DNA from 3 places in the Methylophilus sp. DMC18 genome. Region 1 is predicted to be linked to each of the others. Evidence: predicted binding sites of a transcription regulator. Region 1 holds the regulator's gene; each other region holds the start of a gene.
What was found. The regulator sigma-54, encoded in region 1, starts transcription at its own class of promoters, with help from an activator protein. The targets are predictions, from matches to a motif close to TGGCACNNTTCCTGCT.

Region 1 (3,280 bases):
CGCCACCCGTCCACCCTTAACCGTGGAGCAGGTCAAGGCCAACGCCGATACCTATGCCGCACAAGTCTTCAAGATTCTTGATCCTGCCAAAACCGAAATTGTCTTTAACTCCAACTGGTTAAGTGAACTTGGCGCGGCGGGGATGATTAAACTGGCTGCCAGCCATACCGTGGCCCGCATGCTGGAGCGCGATGACTTCTCCAAACGCTTCAAGGGTAATCAACCGATTGCGATTCACGAGTTTCTGTACCCGTTACTGCAAGGATATGATTCGGTCGCCCTGCAAGCGGATCTTGAGCTCGGTGGTACCGACCAGAAGTTTAACCTGCTCATGGGGCGTGAGTTGCAAAAGCAGGCCGGCCAGTCGCAGCAATGTGTGCTGATGATGCCGCTGCTGGAAGGGTTGGATGGCGTCAATAAAATGTCTAAATCACTCGGTAACTACATTGGCATTAGCGAGGCGCCAGAGACTATTTTTGCCAAGATCATGTCGATTTCAGATGAACTGATGTGGCGCTATATTGATTTGCTGTCTTTTGCGACGCTGGAAACCATTGCCGAATGGAAGGCGCAAGTCGCCAGCGGTGAAAATCCCCGCAATATCAAGGTCGGCTTTGCCCAAGAAATTGTGGCGCGTTTCCATGGTCAAGCCGCGGCTGAAAAAGCCTTGCAGGACTTCCAGACCCGTGCCAAAGGCGGCATCCCGGATGACGTGCCCGAAGTTGAAGTGACCATTGAAGGCGAGAGCATCGGCATTAGCCAATTGTTAAAACAGGCGGGCTTGGTTGAAAGCACCAGTGAAGCCATGCGCGCAGTGCAGCAAGGCGGCGTCAAGCTCGACAGCGTCAAGGTGGATGATAAGAATCTGCCTTTGACTAAAGGTGTGACAGTGATCGCCCAGGTGGGTAAACGTAAATTTGCCAAGATCACAATCAGGTGATTTGAGCTGAGAAACAAAAAAGGCCGCATCTGCGGCCTTTTTTGTTTAGAGCGTTTTGCGCAAGTTCGCGGGCGGAATATTCAGGGACTCGCGATATTTGGCTATGGTACGGCGGGCAACGACGATACCTTGTTGTGCCAGTGTGTCGGTGATCTGGTTGTCCGACAAAGGCTTTTTCGGGTTTTCTTCGGCCACCATTTGCTTGATCAAGGCGCGGATAGCGGTGGCAGAGCAGGAGCCGCCTGCATCTGTGGCCACCGAGCTGCCAAAGAAGTATTTGAGTTCATAGACGCCACGCGGTGTGAGCATATACTTATGTGTGGTGACGCGGGAAACTGTGCTTTCATGCAAGTCGAGTTCTTCGGCGATTTCACGCAGCACCAGTGGCCGCATGGCAATTTCACCATGTTCAAAGAAGTTGCGCTGGCGATCTACAATGGCTTGTGACACGCGCAAAATGGTCGAGAAGCGCTGCTGGATATTTTTAATCATCCACTTGGCTTCCTGCATCTGGCTTTGCAGGTATTGGCCTGAACTCTCGCGGTTGCGCTTGAGGATGTCCGCATACATCTGGTTGATGCGCAGTTTGGGGATCACGCCATCATTTAAGGAGGCGACCCAAATGCCCTTGATTTTTTTAACCACCACATCGTGCTGGATAAAGTGATCGTGACTAAAGCTGGAAAACTCGCTGCCGGGTCTGGGGTTTTGCTGGCGGATCAGGTGCTGCGCCGCCTTGAGTACCGCTTCATCGCAACCAAGCACCTTGCGCAGTTTGACAAAGTCTTTGTTGGCCAGCAGCGCCAGGTGGTCTTTGGCAATGGCAATGGCAGTTTGCAAGTGTGGCGTTTCTTGCGGCAAACGCGTCAGTTGCAAGAGCAGGCACTCGCGTAAATCGCGCGCACCAACGCCTACAGGGTCCAGATTCTGGATCAGCTTGAGGGCGGTTTCCAGTTCCAGCAGCTCGACCTCAAGTTCGAGCGGCAAGTGCTCTACAATCTCCTGCAGATCTTGCTCCAGATAGCCATCATCAGTGATGCTATCCAGTAGCAGTTTGACCAGGCTCATGTCTCGTTGCGACAAATGTGCCAGTTGTATCTGGTCAATCAGATGCTCGCGCAAACTGATGCTGGTGGTTTCCTGTCTGGAAAAGTCACTGTCTTCGTCTTCCTGATGATTGCGTCCGGCTTCGTCCCAGTTGCTGGTGCTGCCAAACTCTTCATAATCATCTTCAAACTCTGGCGGCGTGAATTCCTCGTTTAAATTGGGCAGGTCGCTCTCGCTCCCGCCCAGCTCATCGTGCAAGTCTTCACGCAGACTTTCTGCCGGTGCGGTGATCTCTTGCTGTGTTGCCATGTCAAACGAGCTGGCATCTGTCGGCTCAGCTTCTACAGTGGGGGGAGGCGGTGTGTTATCTTCAAACTCGCCTTCTTCACCGTCTGACATTTCCAGTAACGGGTTTTCCTGCAGGATGGTTTCCAGTTCCTGGTTCAGTTCCAGCGTGGAAAGTTGCAGCAAACGGATCGATTGCTGCAGCTGCGGCGTCAGCGCCAGATTTTGCGAAATACGTAATTGCAGGTTCTGTTTCATGACGGATTACAGCCTAAAATTCTTGCCCAGATACACTTCACGCACACCTTCGTTCTGAATGATTTCATCGGGCGTGCCTGCTGCAAACACAGCGCCTTCATTGACAATATAAGCGCGGTCACAGATATCCAGCGTTTCGCGCACATTGTGGTCGGTGATTAAAATACCAATATTCTGACTGCTCAGGTAGCGGATGATTTTCTGGATTTCGATCACCGCAATCGGATCAATCCCGGCGAACGGTTCATCCAGCAAAATAAATTTAGGGTCAGTGGCCAGGCAGCGCGCAATTTCAACGCGTCGACGTTCGCCACCAGACAAGCTGACGGCCTGACTGTTGCGGATGTGCTGGATATGCAATTGATCCAGCAAGGACTCAAGCCTCGCCTCACGCTGCTCTTCCGTATAGGGACGGGTTTCAAGAATGGCGAGGATGTTGTCGGTTACGCTGAGCTTGCGAAAAATGGATGCTTCTTGGGGCAGATAAGCCAGGCCCATGCGCGCGCGCTCATGCATGGGCGCGCGGCTCACGTCGGCGCCATTCAGCGTAATGTTGCCTTCATCCAGCGCAACCAACCCGACAATCATGTAAAAGCTGGTGGTTTTGCCTGCCCCGTTGGGACCCAGCAAGCCGATCACTTCGCCACTGCGTAACTCAAGCGTCGTGTTTTTGACGACGGTACGGCCCTGATAGGTTTTTTTCAGGCGGTTGACCTGCAAATGGTTCTGATCTGCTGCCATGGTTTCCAT
Region 2 (3,280 bases), on a different contig from region 1:
GCGGGTTTGGAGACAATGCGTAAACGGAATTCTTCAATTTCCTGCTTGCTGGCTGTGGGGCCCACCAGCATGCCGTAGCCGCCTGAGCCCTGCACTTCCTTGACGACCAGCTCGGGCAGATGATCCAGCACATAGGCCAGATCATCTTCCTTGCTGAGTTGATACGTAGGCACGTTCTGCAAGATGGGGGATTCACCCAAGTAGAACTTGATCATCTCCGGCACGTAAATATACGTCGCCTTGTCATCGGCCACGCCGGTGCCTACAGCGTTGGCCAATGTGACGCCACCATTGCGGTAAACGGAGAGCAGACCTGGCACGCCCAACAGGGAATCGGGCTTGAACACCAGAGGGTCGAGGAAGTCGTCGTCAATGCGGCGGTAGATCACGTCCACCCTTTGCGGGCCTTGCGTGGTGCGCATATAGACGGCGTTATTACGGACAAACAAATCCTGGCCTTCCACCAGTTCTATGCCCATTTGCTGGGCGAGGAAGGCGTGTTCAAAGTAAGCGCTGTTGTAAGCGCCGGGTGAGAGCAATACCACGGTCGGGTCAGTGACGCCGGTCTGGGCGACCGAGCGCAGGTTGTTCAGCAGTACACTGGGGTAATGTTCCACAGGGGCAATCGGGTATTTTTTAAACAAATCCGGGAACAGCCGCATCATCATCTTGCGGTCTTCGAGCATGTAAGACACGCCGGAAGGGGTACGCAGGTTGTCTTCAAGCACGTAAAACTGTGACTCGCTGGTGCGGACCAGGTCTATCCCTGCCACATGCGCATACACCTGGTTAGGTACAGTCACACCCACCATTTCCGGGCGGTATTGCGAATTGGTCAGGATGCTGTGCGGGACAATGCCGGCCTTGATGATTTCCTGATCATGATAAATATCATGCAGAAACATATTGAGGGCGCGTACGCGCTGGACGGCACCTTTGGACAAATGCGCCCATTCACTGGCCGAAATCATGCGTGGAATCACATCAAACGGAATCAGGCGCTCGGCACCATCTTCTTCACCATACACGTTAAACGTGATGCCGACGCGGCGGAACAGGACTTCCGCTTCTGCGCGTTTGGCCGCCAGTTGCTGGGTAGGCACATTCGCCAACCAGCGGTTATAGGCCTGGTAAATCGCCCTTACATTGCCCCCATAGCCCTGCATTTCATCAAAAAACTGTTTGGCCGTTTGCGTCATCGTGCTGGACCTTTGCCTTACTTGTAAAATTCATTTAAACAAGAGCAAGCCGTGTGCCAGCCTGTAAAACCCATTTAAATCATGAGTTTATGTTTTATATGAGCGGGTTTCAGAAAGAAAGCGCACCTAAATGGTGCACTCTCGAATCACGGTTTTGGTGCAAACCATGTGTTAAATAGGGCTTATTCAATATTCTGAATCTGTTCACGCATCTGTTCGATCAACACTTTCAGTTGCATAGAGACTTGTGTCGTTTCAATCGCCACCGATTTGGAGCCTAGTGTGTTGGCTTCCCGGTTCATTTCCTGCATCAAAAAGTCCAGCTTTTTGCCCATGGTGCCGCCAGCCGTGAGGATGCGGTCCATTTCAACAATGTGGGCATTGAGCCGCGCCAGCTCTTCATCGACATCAATCCGTTGGGCATAGAGCACGATTTCCTGACGTACGCGGTCATCCTCTGCCTGCATGGCTTCACGCAGTTTGGTGGTCAGTTTATCCTGATATTGGCTGATCAGGGCAGGTAACAGCGGTTTGACGATGCTGATCTGCTCACGGACGCCTTGCAGACGGTCGAGCAGCACTTGCTTGAGTTTTTCACCTTCGCGCTGGCGGGCGGCAATCAGTTCATCAATGGCCTGCGACAAGCCATTGAGCAGGCTCTGCGCCATGGCCTCGGTATCGATGCTCTCCGTTTGGCAAACACCGGGCAGCTTGAGCACTTCAACCAGATTGACTGGTTGCGCCTGCGGAAAATGTTGCTGTAACGCGGCCAGGGTTTGCGAGATCTGCCCGACCATTTCAGGGTTGAGCGTCAGGTTAGCCACCGCGGCATCGCTTTTGAGATTGATGCGACATTCCACCTTGCCACGTCCCAGGCGGGACTGCAGCAATTCACGTACTTGCGCCTCAAACTGGCGCAAGTTGTCATCGATTTTGACATTGAGCTCAAGATAACGGTGGTTGACTGCCCGCAGCTCAATCAGCAGCAGCCCGCCAGTAAAGCGGCTTTCGGTGGCCGCAAAGCCGGTCATGCTCAACATCGGTTGGCTAGCGGGGGAATTTTTTATCGTCATCATCTGGCTCCTGGCAAACTCACTGATTGTATCAAATGCGGTATCGTTATGCGAAAATGGTACAAACAAGGCGGCGCGCAGAACAAATCACAACCTCTGCTGATGCCATGCCCTTAATAAAAGCCATGATTGTGACGTTAAAGCGCTAGTGAAGCTCGCTCATAAATACGATTTTGCCTTGCCGGTAGGCACTGTGCTGCATGACTACACCATTACCAAGGTGCTGAGTCTGGGCGGGTTCAGCTTCGTCTATCTGGCGCAAGATGCGCAGAAAACCACGGTTGCTATCAAGGAATACATGCCGGTGACTTTAGCCGAGCGCGAGGGCGACACGCATATCCGCTCTAATGGCAAAAATGAAGCCGCCTACAAACATGGCATGAAGTGCTTTTTTGAAGAAGGTCTGGCGCTGGCCAATATCGAGCACAAAAACATCGTGCGCGTGAAAAACTTCTTCCGCGCCAACAGCACCGTCTATATGGTCATGAAATATGAGCGTGGCAAATCGCTGCAAGACTACATCATGGCGTTAGCGCAGCCTGTGCCCGAGAATTTTCTGATCCGCATGTTCGTTGAGTTGCTCAATGGATTGCGTGAGGTGCACTCACGCAAATTGCTGCACCTTGATATCAAACCGGCCAATATCTATATCCGCCTGGATGGCTCGCCAGTGCTGCTGGACTTCGGTTCGGCGCGCCAGGCTTTGTCCGAGGTGACGCTGGCGCCCACTTACACGCCGGGCTATGCCCCGCCTGAGCAATATATAGACCGCAAACATCTGGGCCCCTGGAGCGATATTTACAGCATAGGCGCCAGTATGTATGCCTGTCTGCACCGGGCCTCGCCGATCGCGGCCAACCAGCGCCTCAAGCACGATACGCTGGTGCCGGCCGTGGAGTTGGGGCAACAGATCTACTCTGAAAAATTGCTGGCGATTATTGATGAGTGCATGCAGCTGGATTATATGCTCAGACCGCAAAGTGTGTTTTCATTGCAGAAAAAAATGAT
Region 3 (3,280 bases), on a different contig from region 1:
TGGGTGCGCGCTATAACGGCTCAACCCGTGGCAATTTTGATTCTGCATCCGAGCGGATTCCGGCATTTACTTTATGGGATGCCTTGGTCGGGTATGACCTGCCGCACTGGACGCTGGCATTGAATGCGCGCAACCTCACCAACAAAGAATATGTCGCCAATTGCGCCTCTGGCAGTTGCTACTATGGGGAACCTCGGCGTGCCATGCTAACGGCGACTTACCGCTGGTAAACCTGTTGCCTTCAGCGCGGTTAACAGCCTGAGCCAACGCAAACAGCCCGACATCATGTCGGGCTGTTTTTTCAATCTATGCTGCATGACTTGCAGAAGGCGCCAACGCTTATGGCGCTTTCATGGCCTTGCCGTTTAAATCCAAGGATGGCGCGGCGGTTTGACCTTGTTCAGGCTGTAGTTGCCGACGGCATGGTATTTCCAGCGCACCGGATCGTGCAGGGTATGCGTGCGTGCATTGCGCCAGTGGCGGTCCAGGTTGTATTCGCCCAGGGTTGAGCGTGTGCCGGCCAGTTCAAACAACTTGCTACCCGCCAGCAAGGCAGTTTCGGTACTCAGCACTTTGGCTTCTGCCACCGCAATCGAGGCTTCGGCCACGGTGTCTTCATTCGGGTTACGCTGCGCTTCGTCTATGTATTCACCCGCGCGTGCCAGTAAGGCCTCGGTGGCGTGCAGGCGAATCTGCAAATCACCGATATCCTTGATGGTATGCGGATCTTCGTAGCCGTGCTCCAGATCGGTATCTATCCATGGCCGTGTGTAGTTGCGTACAAAGTGCAGGGTATCTTTAAACGCCGCGCGGGCGATGCCGGTATCCACCGCCGCCTGGATAATCTGCGCAATCGGCCCCATGGTGGTCGGGCGGTCAAACGCCAGGTGGTGCGGCAACACATATTCGCTGGGCACAAAAATATTTTCCAGGATGGTCGTCCCGCTGGCCGTGGTGCGCTGGCCAAAGCTGGACCAGTCATCAATAATGGTCAAGCCTTCTGCGCCAGCAGGGACAAACGCCACCACGGTATTGTCGTGTTCATCTTTTGCCACCACTGGCACCCAGTCCGCCAGCAATGCGCCTGAAGAATAGAATTTTTTGCCGTTTAAAAAGTAGCCGCTATTGGTGGGCGTGAGCTTGGTTTTCACGTCATTGACGCTCTTGGTGCCAATCTCGGAGAACGCATTGCCAAACCGCACCCCTTGTAGCACCAGCTCAAAAAAGTATTTTTTCTGAAAGTCTGAGCCATCTAGGCGCAAGCCTTCCACCATATATAAATGATTCTGTGGAATCTGCCCGACACTGGGGTCCGCCTCGGCCACGGTGGCTACCACTTCTGCCAGGGTTTTGTTGGAGACGAAGGCACCACCGTATTCTTTTGGCACGGTAATGCCCCACAGTCCGCTGCTTGAAAACAGGTCTAGCTCTTTACGTGGCAATCGGCGTTCCTGGTCGCGCAGGGCGGCTTCTTTGGCAATTTCGCTGGCCACTTGTTTGGCGACGGTCAGGGCTTCTGCGTCACTTTTAATCAAATGTGCCGCTTGTCGCGGCAGGTTTACAGGCAAATGCGCAATCTTATTTGCTTGTGCAGTCATAGTCAGTCCTTATTCAAAAAGAGATCAATAAAGGCATGGCGAGCAGGCACCATGCGTCTTCAGTCACTGTTGCATTTAGTGTGCCAATCAATAAGGCATTGAATTTAAAAGAAAATATAAAAATCCATCTCTGCTGCCGCCTCTATAGAAACAGTTTGCTGCTGAATGACTGCTGTAAAAGCAGCAGCCACTGGAGGGTGGGGTGGGAGCGAACTGCAGCGTGATCGCGCAAAACTGCTGCTTTTGCAGCAGTTGATCAGCAACTAGCGCTGGAATCTAACACCATTTAAAAATCAGGTTTTATATTAAGTCATTGAAAAATATAGATATTATTGCCTGGCATGGATGCTGCTAATACTACTGGCAAGCAAGGTCGTCTGCGAAGCATCGTAAGCAACGACCTCCGTCATTGTTATTTCAGGAGTCATGATGAGCCGTCCATTAAAAGTCACTGCCGTTTCCGGCAGCTATAAATTACCTTCCAGAACCGCTGCACTGGTGCAGGCGATCACACAGAAGTTGGGACAGCAAATCCCGATTGATCTGCACGTGGTGGAATTAAGCGAAATTGCGGGCAGCTTGGTCGCTTCCTACGATCCCAAAGCTTTGCCAATCAACGTACAGCAAGATATCCAGGCGATTGAAACCGCCGATTTACTGGTGGTGGCTACGCCTGTGTATCGCGCCTCTTATGGAGGGTTGTTCAAGCATTTGTTTGATCTGGTCAATCTCGAAGCATTGATTGATGTGCCCGTGCTGCTGGCAGCAACCGGCGGGACTGAGCGCCATGCCTTGATCATTGATCATGAGCTGCGTCCCTTGTTTAGCTTCTTCCAGGCAGTCACGTTGCCGATCGGCGTATATGCCGTTGAAGCGGATTTTGAAAATTATCAAATCAAGAGTGAGGCGGTGAAAGCGCGCGTAGCGCTGGCTGTTGAGCGTGCCTTACCGCTCCTTAAACACCGTGAGCTGGCAGAAAACGCTTCAGTCTTGGTTAACGCCTAAACGGGAGCGCCTGATGAGCCAATCACCGATTCAATTTGCTTACTGGGTTTCCAACCTGAGTGGCGGCCAGGTCGTGAGCGAAATTGCCCAGCAAACTGGCTGGAGCACCGAGTACAACATTCAGCTTGCGCAAATCGCCGAGCGCGTTGGCTTTGACTATGCGCTGACCGCTACCCGCTTTTTGGGCGGCTACAAGGCGGATGGGCAACATGAGTCTGTCATTCTGACCTCGGCCCTGTTGCAGGCGACGCAGAAGCTCAAGGTGATTGCCGCGGTATTGCCCGGCGTCTGGCCCCCTGCGCTGTTGGCCAAGCTGGGCATTACCGCCGACCACCTTTCCGGTGGCCGCTGGGCGGTGAATGTGGTCAGTGGCTGGTTCAAGGACGAGTTTACCGCTTTGGGCGAGCCCTGGCTGGATCATGACGAGCGCTATCGCCGCTCTGAAGAGTTTATCCGCGTGCTCAAGGGCTTGTGGTCGGGCGAATCGTTGACCTTTAAAGGCGATTTTTACCGCATCAATCAATTGGCTTACCAGCCAACGCCGATTCAGCGGCCACATCCACCCATTTTCCAGGGCGGGAATTCGACCGCGGCCAGGCAGATGGCGGCCCGTGTGTCGGACTGGTATTTCATGAATGGCGGTTCACCTGAAGTGTTGAAAGCACAAATTGACGAGG

Region 2: the regulator sigma-54 is predicted to act here: its motif matches at 1,243-1,258, upstream of ACT53G_RS10805 (circularly permuted type 2 ATP-grasp protein).
Region 3: the regulator sigma-54 is predicted to act here: its motif matches at 1,936-1,951, upstream of msuE (FMN reductase).

Annotation. Positions count from the first base shown of each region.
Region 1 covers NZ_JBQUZE010000007.1:5,772-9,051, reverse strand. The annotation lists gene tyrS (tyrosine--tRNA ligase) at 1-940, shown strand, start outside; gene ACT53G_RS14080 (RNA polymerase factor sigma-54) at 986-2,530, opposite strand; gene lptB (LPS export ABC transporter ATP-binding protein) at 2,537-3,280, opposite strand.
Region 2 covers NZ_JBQUZE010000004.1:179,143-182,422, forward strand. The annotation lists gene ACT53G_RS10805 (circularly permuted type 2 ATP-grasp protein) at 1-1,199, opposite strand, end outside; gene ACT53G_RS10810 (YicC/YloC family endoribonuclease) at 1,382-2,275, opposite strand; gene ACT53G_RS10815 (serine/threonine protein kinase) at 2,421-3,280, shown strand, end outside.
Region 3 covers NZ_JBQUZE010000004.1:12,883-16,162, reverse strand. The annotation lists gene ACT53G_RS10040 (TonB-dependent siderophore receptor) at 1-230, shown strand, start outside; gene ACT53G_RS10035 (SfnB family sulfur acquisition oxidoreductase) at 366-1,598, opposite strand; gene msuE (FMN reductase) at 2,028-2,603, shown strand; gene sfnG (dimethylsulfone monooxygenase SfnG) at 2,617-3,280, shown strand, end outside.